DNA from 2 places in the Streptomyces sp. NPDC043685 genome. Region 1 is predicted to be linked to the other one. Evidence: riboswitches for the same ligand, from Rfam matches in the RefSeq annotation. Region 1 holds a riboswitch; the other holds the start of a gene.

Region 1 (4,753 bases):
CCACGGCCACCACTGATCACTGCTTCGCCACGCCACTGAAGGGCCCCGTCCGGTGTTCGGACGGGGCCCTTCGCGTGCCCGGGCCTGGATAGGGTGGACCCGTTGAGACTCTCGTCCCGCAGTGCGGGACGCCTGACCCTGGAGCGGCTTATGAGCGCTGTGACCCCCGCTGGAGGCGACACCGCGGCGGGCCGCTCCTGGCCCCTGCTGCTGAACGGCCTGCTGGACGGCAGGCACCTGAGCGCGGACGACACCGCCTGGGCGATGGACCGGATCATGCGCGGCGAGGCGACCGAGGCGCAGATCGCCGGGTTCGTCGTCGCCCTGCGCGCCAAGGGCGAGACCGTCGAGGAGATCAACGGCCTGGTCCGCACGATGTACGAGCACGCCAACGTGATCGAGGTGCCCGGGGCGACGGTCGACATCGTCGGCACCGGCGGTGACGGCGCGAAGACGGTCAACATCTCCACGATGTCCTCGATCGTCGTCGCGGGCACCGGCGCGAAGGTCGTCAAGCACGGCAACCGGGCCGCGTCCTCGGCGTCCGGGGCCTCCGACGTGCTGGAGAAGCTCGGGGTCAACCTGGAACTGCCGCTGCACCGGGTCGCGGAGGTCGCCGAGGAGGCCGGCATCACGTTCTGCTTCGCGGTGAAGTTCCACCCGGCGCTGCGGCACGCGGGCGCGGCACGCGGCCAGTTGGGCATCCGCACGGTGTTCAACGCCCTCGGCCCGCTGACCAACCCGGCCCGGGTCCGCGCCCAGGCCGTCGGTGTGGCGGATCCCCGCATGGCGCCGATCGTCGCGGGCGTCTTCGCCGAGCGCGGCAACTCGTCCCTGGTCTTCCGGGGTGACGACGGCCTCGACGAGCTCACCACCACGGCCACGTCCCGGGTGTGGATCGTGCGCGGGGGCAAGGTGACCGAGGAGGCCTTCGACCCGCGTGACGTGGGCCTCGACCTGGTCCCCGTGGAGGCCCTGCGCGGCGCGGACGCCTCCTACAACGCGGAGGTCGCGCGGCGGCTGCTGGACGGGGAGACCGGGCCGGTGCGGGACGCGGTGGTGCTGAACTCGGCGGCGGCGCTGGTGGCCCTGGAGCCCACACAGGCCCCGCTGGCCGAGCAGATCCGCGCCGGGATGGTGAAGGCGGCCGAGTCGATCGACTCGGGCGCGGCGAAGCGCACCCTGGAGCGCTGGGTGGCCGCGAGCAACAAGTAGCGGATTTCCGTACGGCGTCCCGCGATCCGGACTCGGGTTGCGGGACGCCGATCTCTTCGCGTACGTTCCTGAGCAGGTCATGAGTGACAGTCATGAGGCCCCGGCCGACTGTCCGGCAACCCTCCGTCCGTGGCGGGGTGCCCCGGGTGAAGACCAGGCCGCAGGCAGCGAGGTCTGCGGCAAGCGCGGACCCCTCGCACGCTTTTGAGAAGTGTGGGACCAGGGGTCCTGGTCGTCGAGGAGTTCTCCCGTGAATCAGCGAATGCGATAGGGCCGCAGAGCCCCGCCTCCGCATCCCTCTTTCCTTCATCCCCCGCTGGTAGCCGTACCGGCTCGCGGGCGGATTCCACCTGCCTTCACGGGAGTTCACCCATGTCCGTCTCCACCGTTGCCGCCGCCCCGTCCGTCTGTGCCCCGCTGCCCGTTCTGGGCCGGGACGTCACCGTGCCGCTCGTGACCGGCGGCGAGGTCACCTACGCCGCCCTCGACTACGCCGCCAGCGCCCCGGCGCTCCAGCGGGTCTGGGACGACGTCGCCGCCTACGCGCCGTACTACGGCAGCGTGCACCGCGGCGCGGGGTACCTCTCGCAGCTGTCGACCGACCTGTTCGAGAACGCCCGCCGGACCGTCGCGGAGTTCCTGGACTGCCGGGAAGACGACCAGGTGGTCTTCACCCGCTCCACCACCGACTCGCTCAACCTCCTCGCCGCCGCGCTCCCCGCCGACTGCCAGGTCTTCGTCTTCGAGACCGAGCACCACGCCTCCCTGCTGCCCTGGCGCGACGCCCGCGTCACCTTCCTCGACGCGCCGCGCAGCCCCGGTGCGGCCGTCGAGAGCCTGGAACGCGCCCTGGCTGGCCGGGACCCCCACGGGCCGGCCCTGGTCTGCGTCACCGGCGCCTCCAACGTCACCGGCGAGCTGTGGCCGGTGCGGGAACTCGCCGCGGCCGCGCACGCCCACGGTGCGCGGATCGTGCTGGACGCCGCCCAGCTGGCCCCCCACCACCCGGTGTCCGTCGCCGGCCTGGACGTCGACTGGGTCGCCTTCTCCGGGCACAAGCTGTACGCGCCCTTCGGCTCGGGCGTGCTGGCCGGGCGGTCCGACTGGCTGCGCACGGCCGAGCCGTACCTCGCGGGCGGCGGCGCCAGCCGCAAGGTCACCCGGCGCGAGGACGGGGGAGTGGACGTGGAGTGGCACGACAGCGCCGCCCGCCACGAGGCCGGTTCGCCCAACGTCATCGGCGCCTACGCCCTCGCCTCGGCCTGCAAGGCGCTGACCGAGGCCGGCTTCGACACCCTGGTGGCCCGTGAGCAGCACCTGGTCCGCGCGGTCCGGGAGGGTCTCGCCGACGTGCCCCAGGTGCGGTTCCTGTCCCTCTTCGGGGACGACGCGCCGCGGGTCGGGGTGCTCTCCTTCGTCGTCGAGGGCTGGAACAGCTCCCACTTCGCCGCCGCCCTGTCCGCGGAGTACGGCATCGGCGTGCGCGACGGGCTGTTCTGCGCCCACCCGCTGGTGCGCACGCTGCTCGGCGGCGACCCGCAGTCGCAGGGGGAGTGCGGGTCGCCGGAGGCCGCGCCCGGGGAGAAGTCGCTGAACGCCATCCGGGTCAGCTTCGGCGCGGGCACGCCGGACGAGCACGTGGAGCGGTTCGTGCGGGCGGTCAGGGAGCTGGTGGCGGACGGGGCGAAGTGGACCTACCGCACCGAGGACGGCCGCTGCGTGCCGGACACCTCCGCCTGAGCCGGCAGACGGCCGCCCTGGACGATCAACCGCGGCAGGGCGGCCTCTCAGTTGTCCAGGCCGATCGAGAACGCCGCTTCCAGGTCGTGCTGGGAGTACGTGCGGAACGCCACGTGCGTGTCCGTCCCCTCCACCCCGCTGATCTTGCTGATCCGGCCCGGGATGACCTCCGCCAGGTCCTCGTGCTCCTTGACCCGGACCATCGCGATCAGGTCGTAGGTGCCCGTGACGGAGAAGACCTCGCTGACGCTGTCCAGCGCCGCGATCGACTCGGCGATCTCGGGGATCCGGTCCACGCTGGTCTTGATGAGGACGATCGCGGTGATCACGGCTGGTTCTCTCCCTCGGGGGCCGGAGCAGGGGCGGCCTTCACTCTAGTGGGGCCGGTCGGGCGGCCGTAGCGGACCGACGCGTAGCCGAAGCCCAGACCGAATCCGATCAGGTGGGCGAGGTAGGCCACCCCCGGCCCGTCCGAGGCCCGCCCCGCCGCCAGCCACTGCAGCGCCGCCCAGAACGGCAGCACGACCCAGGCCGGGAAGCGCACCGGCAGGAAGAAGAGGAACGGCAGGAGACTGGTGACCCGGGCGCGCGGGAACAGGTACAGGAACGCACCGAGGACCGCCGAGATCGCCCCGGAGGCGCCGACCAGGGACTGCTCGGAGTCCGCGTTGGCCACGGCGTAGCCCAGCAGGGCCAGGTAGCCGCAGCCGACGTAGAACAGGGTGAACTGCACGCGGCCCATCCGTTCCTCGGTCATGGCGCCGAAGACGTAGAGGAAGAGCATGTTGCCGAGCAGGTGCACCCAGCTGCCGTGGACGAAGAGCGCCGTCGCGGGGGTGAGGGCCGATCCCGTGGACCCTTCGAACAGTTCCGCGGGGATCACCCCCCACCGCCGGAAGTAGGCCCGCTGCACGGCGAGCAGCTCGTCGCCGGCGCCGTACGCCGGGTTCAGGCCCGAGGCGGGTCCGGCCAGGAAGGACAGACAGCACAGGGCGATCAGGGTGTACGTGACCGGCGCCGACGACCGCGCGACCGATCTGCCGGCCCGGACGAGCGGCGCACTCCACTTGCGGATCATGAATACAGAGCATGACGTAACCGGACGCAACCACCCAGACCGCCTCGCCGCCGTGGACGCGCAGGCGGCGAGGACCCGCCAGGCCGTAGGGTTACGGACCACACGCACCGGGGATGCCGGTCGCGTCACGGACACTAGAAGGAAAGAGAACAGGTCACGATGACGGTTCCCCTGCCGACCGCCGGGACGCGGTGGCGCTGCACCCTCTGCGGCAACCTCACGAGGTTCGACGTGACCCGCTCGTCGAAGGTCGTCGAGTACGTCCACCTCGACCTGGCCGGAGAGCCGAAGGTCGAGGAGCGCGAGGTGCTCAGTGAGACCATCGAGTCGGTGCGCTGCCGCTGGTGCAACGCGGTGGACCAGGTGGAACTCGTGGACAGGCCGGGTGCCGGCTCCTGACAGGGACCGGCCCCGCACAGGCATAGGGGTGTGACGGATGGTGGAGACCACGGGCGGGGGGCCGGGTGACGGCGCCGCCGAGGTGCTCGACCGTCCCCTGCCCGACGGCGTGCGCCGCAGGGTCGTGCAGATCGTCTCCGACGGCTTCGGTTCGCTGACGGTCGGCGAGCTGCCCGCGCAGCTCAGGCAGTACGCCAGGTTCGCCCCGAACCGCAGGGCCAAGTTCGCCGGCAACGCGATGGCCGCGGCGCTGGAGACCGATCCGCTGTTCCGGCAGCGCATCGGGGAGAAGCTGAGAGAGGCCCAGCCGGAGCTGACCGG
Region 2 (4,753 bases), on a different contig from region 1:
TCGTACCGTCACCGGCGACGTCGTCCGTCTTCTTGGCGACTTCCTTGACCAGCTCGGCGCCGATCTTCTCGTACGGGTCCTCGAGCTCGATCTCCTTGGCGATGGAGACACCATCGTTGGTGATCGTGGGCGCGCCCCACTTCTTCTCGAGGACGACGTTGCGGCCCTTGGGGCCGAGCGTCACCTTGACGGCGTCCGCGAGCTGGTTCATGCCGCGCTCGAGGCCGCGCCGCGCCTCCTCGTCGAACGCGATGATCTTGGCCATGTGAAGTGGTCCCTCCAGGACTGGGGGTGATTACTTCGGACCGCGCCCGCGCCCGCGACGGACGGCCCCGACCGGTTGGTTCCTTGCCCCATCCGGTCCGTGGGCCTCACCGACCCGGTCCTTACGTTGTCACTCTCACCTTCAGAGTGCTAACGCAATGATTAGCACTCGACCCCTGCGAGTGCAAGCGCCTCCCGGGGACTGGGCCGGGGCGTCAGCCGCCCGCGAACACGGCTCGGCAGGGCGTGCGAACAGGCCGAAGGGCCCGCACCCCGGGGGGTACGGGCCCTTCTGAGAAGACCGGTCGCTTGAGCGGTGGTCGTGGTGCGCGTTCAGGCAGAGACGCGAACCATGTCGGCCTGCGGTCCCTTCTGGCCCTGCGAGATCTCGAACTCGACCCGCTGGCCCTCTTCAAGGGTGCGGTAGCCGTCCATCTGAATCGCGCTGTAGTGGACGAAAACATCCGCACCACCGTCGACCGCGATGAAGCCGTACCCCTTCTCCGCGTTGAACCACTTGACGGTGCCCTGAGCCATGCCTAACTCCCCTATTACTGGCCCTTGCACAGATCCACACTTCGCGGATCCGGGTCAGACCTCACCCCCCACGGTTGGGGGCGTGCGCCGGAACGCGTCGACCGCGGCCGAATGTATCTGTCCAACTGCCCTCTGCAACAGGTCAATCGGACGAGAATTCTGGACGCGCAGGGTCCGGAATGTAGGGAGAATTCGCCTGAATTCGGGTCAAGTCGGGCCACACAAAAAGAACAAAAGCCGCGAAAGACGCGCACACTTTGGCTACATCTTGTCGGGCTCGCGGCAGGAATTCAGGGTTCCGATCAAGGGACCGGGATCGTGTTCCCCAACTGTACCCCGCTCAACCACACAGAATTGCCCCTTCCGCTTCTCTCACGGAAGGGGCAATTCGATGAACTCTCGGTGACGGCCGTTACCGAAGGTAATAATCGGGCCGTCCGACCGGTTCAGCCGCCGGCGACGGCGGGAATGATCGACACTCCGGCACCGTCGGGCGTGGCCGTCTCCAGCCCCTGCTCGAACCGCACGTCGTCGTCGTTCACGTAGACGTTGACGAACCGGCGCAGCTTGCCCTGGTCGTCCAGCACGCGGGCGGCGATCCCGGTGTGGTTCTTCTCCAGATCGGCGATGACCTCGCCGAGGGTCCCGCCGTCGGCGGACACCTCGGCCTGACCGCCGGTGTAGGTACGCAGGATGGTGGGGATCCGAACGGTGACGCTCATCGGACATGTCCTCCGGTTCTTTGTGAGCTACGGCTGGGGCGCGCCCTCGGGGGCGCGGGGAACTGCGCGACCGGCCCCCACCGGCCCGCAGCGAACGACGGTCAGACGAGGCCCGCTTCCCGGAACGACTCCAGGCTGGGACGAATGGTCGCGGTCAGCCCCGTCCCCGCCACCGCGTCCAGCGTCTTGAGACCGTCCCCGGTGTTGAGCACCACCGTCGTCTTCGACGGATCCAGCAGCCCGCTCTCGATCAGCTTCTTGGCGACACCCACCGTCACACCACCGGCGGTCTCCGCGAAGATCCCCTCGGTCCGCGCGAGCAGCTTGATCGCCTCGACGACCTGCTCGTCGTCCACGTCCTCCACCGCACCACCGGTCCGCCGCGCGATGTCCAGCACGTAGGGCCCGTCCGCCGGGTTGCCGATGGCCAGGGACTTGGCGATGGTGTCCGGCTTCTGCGGGCGCACCACGTCGTGCCCGGCCTTGAACGCCGTGGACACCGGCGAACAGCCGAGCGCCTGCGCGCCGAAGATCTTGTACGGCTTGTCCTCGACCAGACCGAGCTTGATCAGCTCCTGGAGCCCCTTGTCGATCTTCGTCAGCTGCGAGCCGGAGGCGATCGGCACCACGAGCTGGTCCGGCAGCCGCCAGCCGAGCTGCTCGCAGATCTCGTACGCCAGCGTCTTGGAGCCCTCGGCGTAGTACGGCCGGAGGTTGACGTTGACGAAGCCCCAGCCCTCGCCGGCCGGGTCGCCGATCAGCTCGGAGCAGAAGCGGTTCACGTCGTCGTAATTGCCCTCGATGCCGACGAGCTCGCCGCCGTAGACCGCCGCCATGACGACCTTGCCCTGCTCCAGGTCGTGCGGGATGAACACGCAGGAGCGGAAGCCGGCGCGGGCCGCGGCGGCGCCCACCGCACCGGCGAGGTTGCCCGTCGAGGAGCAGGAGAGGGTGGTGAAGCCGAAGGCGCGGGCGGCCTCCAGGGCCTGGGCTACGACCCGGTCCTTGAAGGAGTGCGTCGGGTTGCCGGAGTCGTCCTTGACGAAGAGCTTGCCGGCGTCGACGCCCAGCGCGCGGGCGAGGTTGTCGGCCTTGACGAGCTTGGTCCAGCCCGGGTTGATGTTCGGCTTGTCCGCCACGTCGGCCGGGACCGGCAGCAGCGGGGCGTAGCGCCAGATGTTCGCGGGACCCGCTTCGATGCGCTTGCGGAGCTCTTCGGTGTCGTAGGCCGAGAAGTCGTAGGCGATCTCCAGCGGGCCGAAACACTCCTCGCAGGCGAAGACCGGGCCGAGGGGCACGCGGTGACCGCACTCGCGGCAGCTCAGCGCGGCGGCGGGACCGAGGTCTACGGTGGAGTCAGTGGTGCTTGCAACAGTCTGCACAGCCATGTGAGGCGAGGCCCTTCCTCATCTTCCTCACGACGCGTTTCGCCGTGAGACGGATTTGGCACCTTCCCTAGCCGGGAGCCTCGCGACGCGGTCGACAGTGACCTACGAGTACCGACTGGAGGGTTGCCGGGGCTTCATCGGGCCGTTTCCCTCTGCCCCTCTGGATGAGCTGTATGTGGTTGTAGGCGGCGGGTGACCCCGGACATGCGATGGTCATCCGCGTTGTTCAAGACTGTAACCGACGACCAGGACAGTTGAGATAGCCGTCCGAACCGCGAGATGGATCATTGTCCGTCCCGCCGAGAGCACGCAGAGGAGCCGCCACGGTGCTGGAAGAAGTCGAGCGCTGGCTGAGCACCCGTTCCTGGTCCGCGAACGATCGTCCGCTCCACCAGATCCTGGCCGCCAAGCAGCGCACGGGCCAGACGGTCAGCGTGGTGCTGCCCGCGCTCAACGAGGAGGCGACCGTCGGTGACATCGTCGCCGTCATCCGCCACGACCTGATGCGGCAGGTCCCGCTCGTCGACGAACTGGTGGTCGTCGACTCGGGCTCCACCGACCGCACGTCCGAGGTGGCCGCCGCCGCGGGCGCGCGGGTGGTGCACCGGGACGCGATACTCCCGCGCCTGCCCGCCGTCCCCGGCAAGGGCGAGGTGCTGTGGCGCTCGCTGCTGGTCACCCGGGGGGACGTGGTCTGTTTCGTCGACGCGGACCTGAGGGACTTCTCGTCCGACTTCGTCTCCGGGATCGTCGGACCGCTGCTCACGGAGCCGGACGTGGCCCTGGTGAAGGCCATGTACGACCGTCCGCTGGACGGCGCCTCCGGGCAGGGCGGCCGGGTCACCGAGCTGATGGCGCGCCCGCTGCTCAACATGCACTGGCCGCAGCTGGCCGGCTTCGTGCAGCCGCTCGGCGGCGAGTACGCGGCCCGCCGCTCCCTGCTGGAGCAGCTGCCCTTCCCCGTCGGCTACGGCGTGGAGCTGGGCATGCTGGTCGACGCCCTGCACCTGGCGGGCCTGGACGCCCTCGCCCAGGTGGACGTGGGGGTGCGCAAGCACCGGCACCAGGACGGGCAGGCGCTGGGCCGGATGGCCGCCGCGATCTACCGCACGGCCCAGCTGCGACTGGCCCGCGGGCATCTGATCCGGCCGTCCCTGACGCAGTTCGAGCGGAGCCGGGACGGCTTCGCGCCGCGCACCTACTCCGTGGACACCGAGGAGCGTCCGCCCATGGCGGAGATCGCCGAGTACCGGGCGCGCAGGGCGGCCTGACCGGGCCGTTTTCGGCCGGGCCCGGAAGATCCGTACGTTTGAGCGTTTCCGGGCCGGGCTAGGTTGAGGTCTATGGCTTCAACGTACGGTGCTGCGCAGGTGCTGGTGGCCTCCAACCGGGGTCCCGTCTCGTACACGGTGGGTGAGGACGGCTCGCTGGACGCCAAACGGGGCGGCGGCGGACTGGTCTCCGGGCTCTCCGCGATCGGCTCGGACGCGGACGCGCTGTGGGTGTGCTCGGCGTTGTCCGACGGCGACCGCGAGGCGGTGCGGCGCGGGGTCGGAGAGGACGGCGTGCGGATGCTGGACATCCCGGCCGACGTGCACGCCGACGCGTACAACGGCATCGCCAACTCGGTCCTGTGGTTCGTGCACCACATGCTCTACCAGACGCCCCTGGAGCCGGTCTTCGACGCGGAGTTCCGGCGGCAGTGGGCGTCCTACGAGACGTACAACCGGGCCTTCGCCGAGGCGCTGGCCGAGGAGGCGGCGCGGGGCGCGGCGGTCGTGGTGCAGGACTACCACCTGACGCTGGTGCCGGGCATGCTCCGCGAGCTGCGGCCGGACCTGC

Evidence for each region. Region 1 has a riboswitch for S-adenosylmethionine ahead of AC0665_RS27485 (aminotransferase class V-fold PLP-dependent enzyme). Riboswitches for the same ligand answer to the same signal wherever they lie in the genome.
Region 2: linked by a shared signal. The riboswitch ahead of thrC (threonine synthase) and the one ahead of AC0665_RS27485 (aminotransferase class V-fold PLP-dependent enzyme) in region 1 are both predicted to bind S-adenosylmethionine.

What each region holds. Positions count from the first base shown of each region.
Region 1 is NZ_JBWKCH010000008.1:448,220-452,972, reverse strand. It holds gene qcrB (cytochrome bc1 complex cytochrome b subunit) at 1-16, shown strand, start outside; gene trpD (anthranilate phosphoribosyltransferase) at 151-1,215, shown strand; SAM riboswitch class IV at 1,291-1,407, shown strand; gene AC0665_RS27485 (aminotransferase class V-fold PLP-dependent enzyme) at 1,588-2,955, shown strand; gene AC0665_RS27480 (Lrp/AsnC ligand binding domain-containing protein) at 3,003-3,284, opposite strand; gene AC0665_RS27475 (rhomboid family intramembrane serine protease) at 3,281-4,033, opposite strand; gene AC0665_RS27470 (hypothetical protein) at 4,193-4,432, shown strand; gene AC0665_RS27465 (NYN domain-containing protein) at 4,470-4,753, shown strand, end outside.
Region 2 is NZ_JBWKCH010000009.1:154,604-159,356, reverse strand. It holds gene groL (chaperonin GroEL) at 1-265, opposite strand, end outside; gene AC0665_RS28410 (cold-shock protein) at 598-801, opposite strand; gene AC0665_RS28405 (MoaD/ThiS family protein) at 1,248-1,523, opposite strand; gene thrC (threonine synthase) at 1,625-2,911, opposite strand; SAM riboswitch class I at 2,927-3,082, opposite strand; gene AC0665_RS28395 (glucosyl-3-phosphoglycerate synthase) at 3,238-4,182, shown strand; gene AC0665_RS28390 (alpha,alpha-trehalose-phosphate synthase (UDP-forming)) at 4,255-4,753, shown strand, end outside.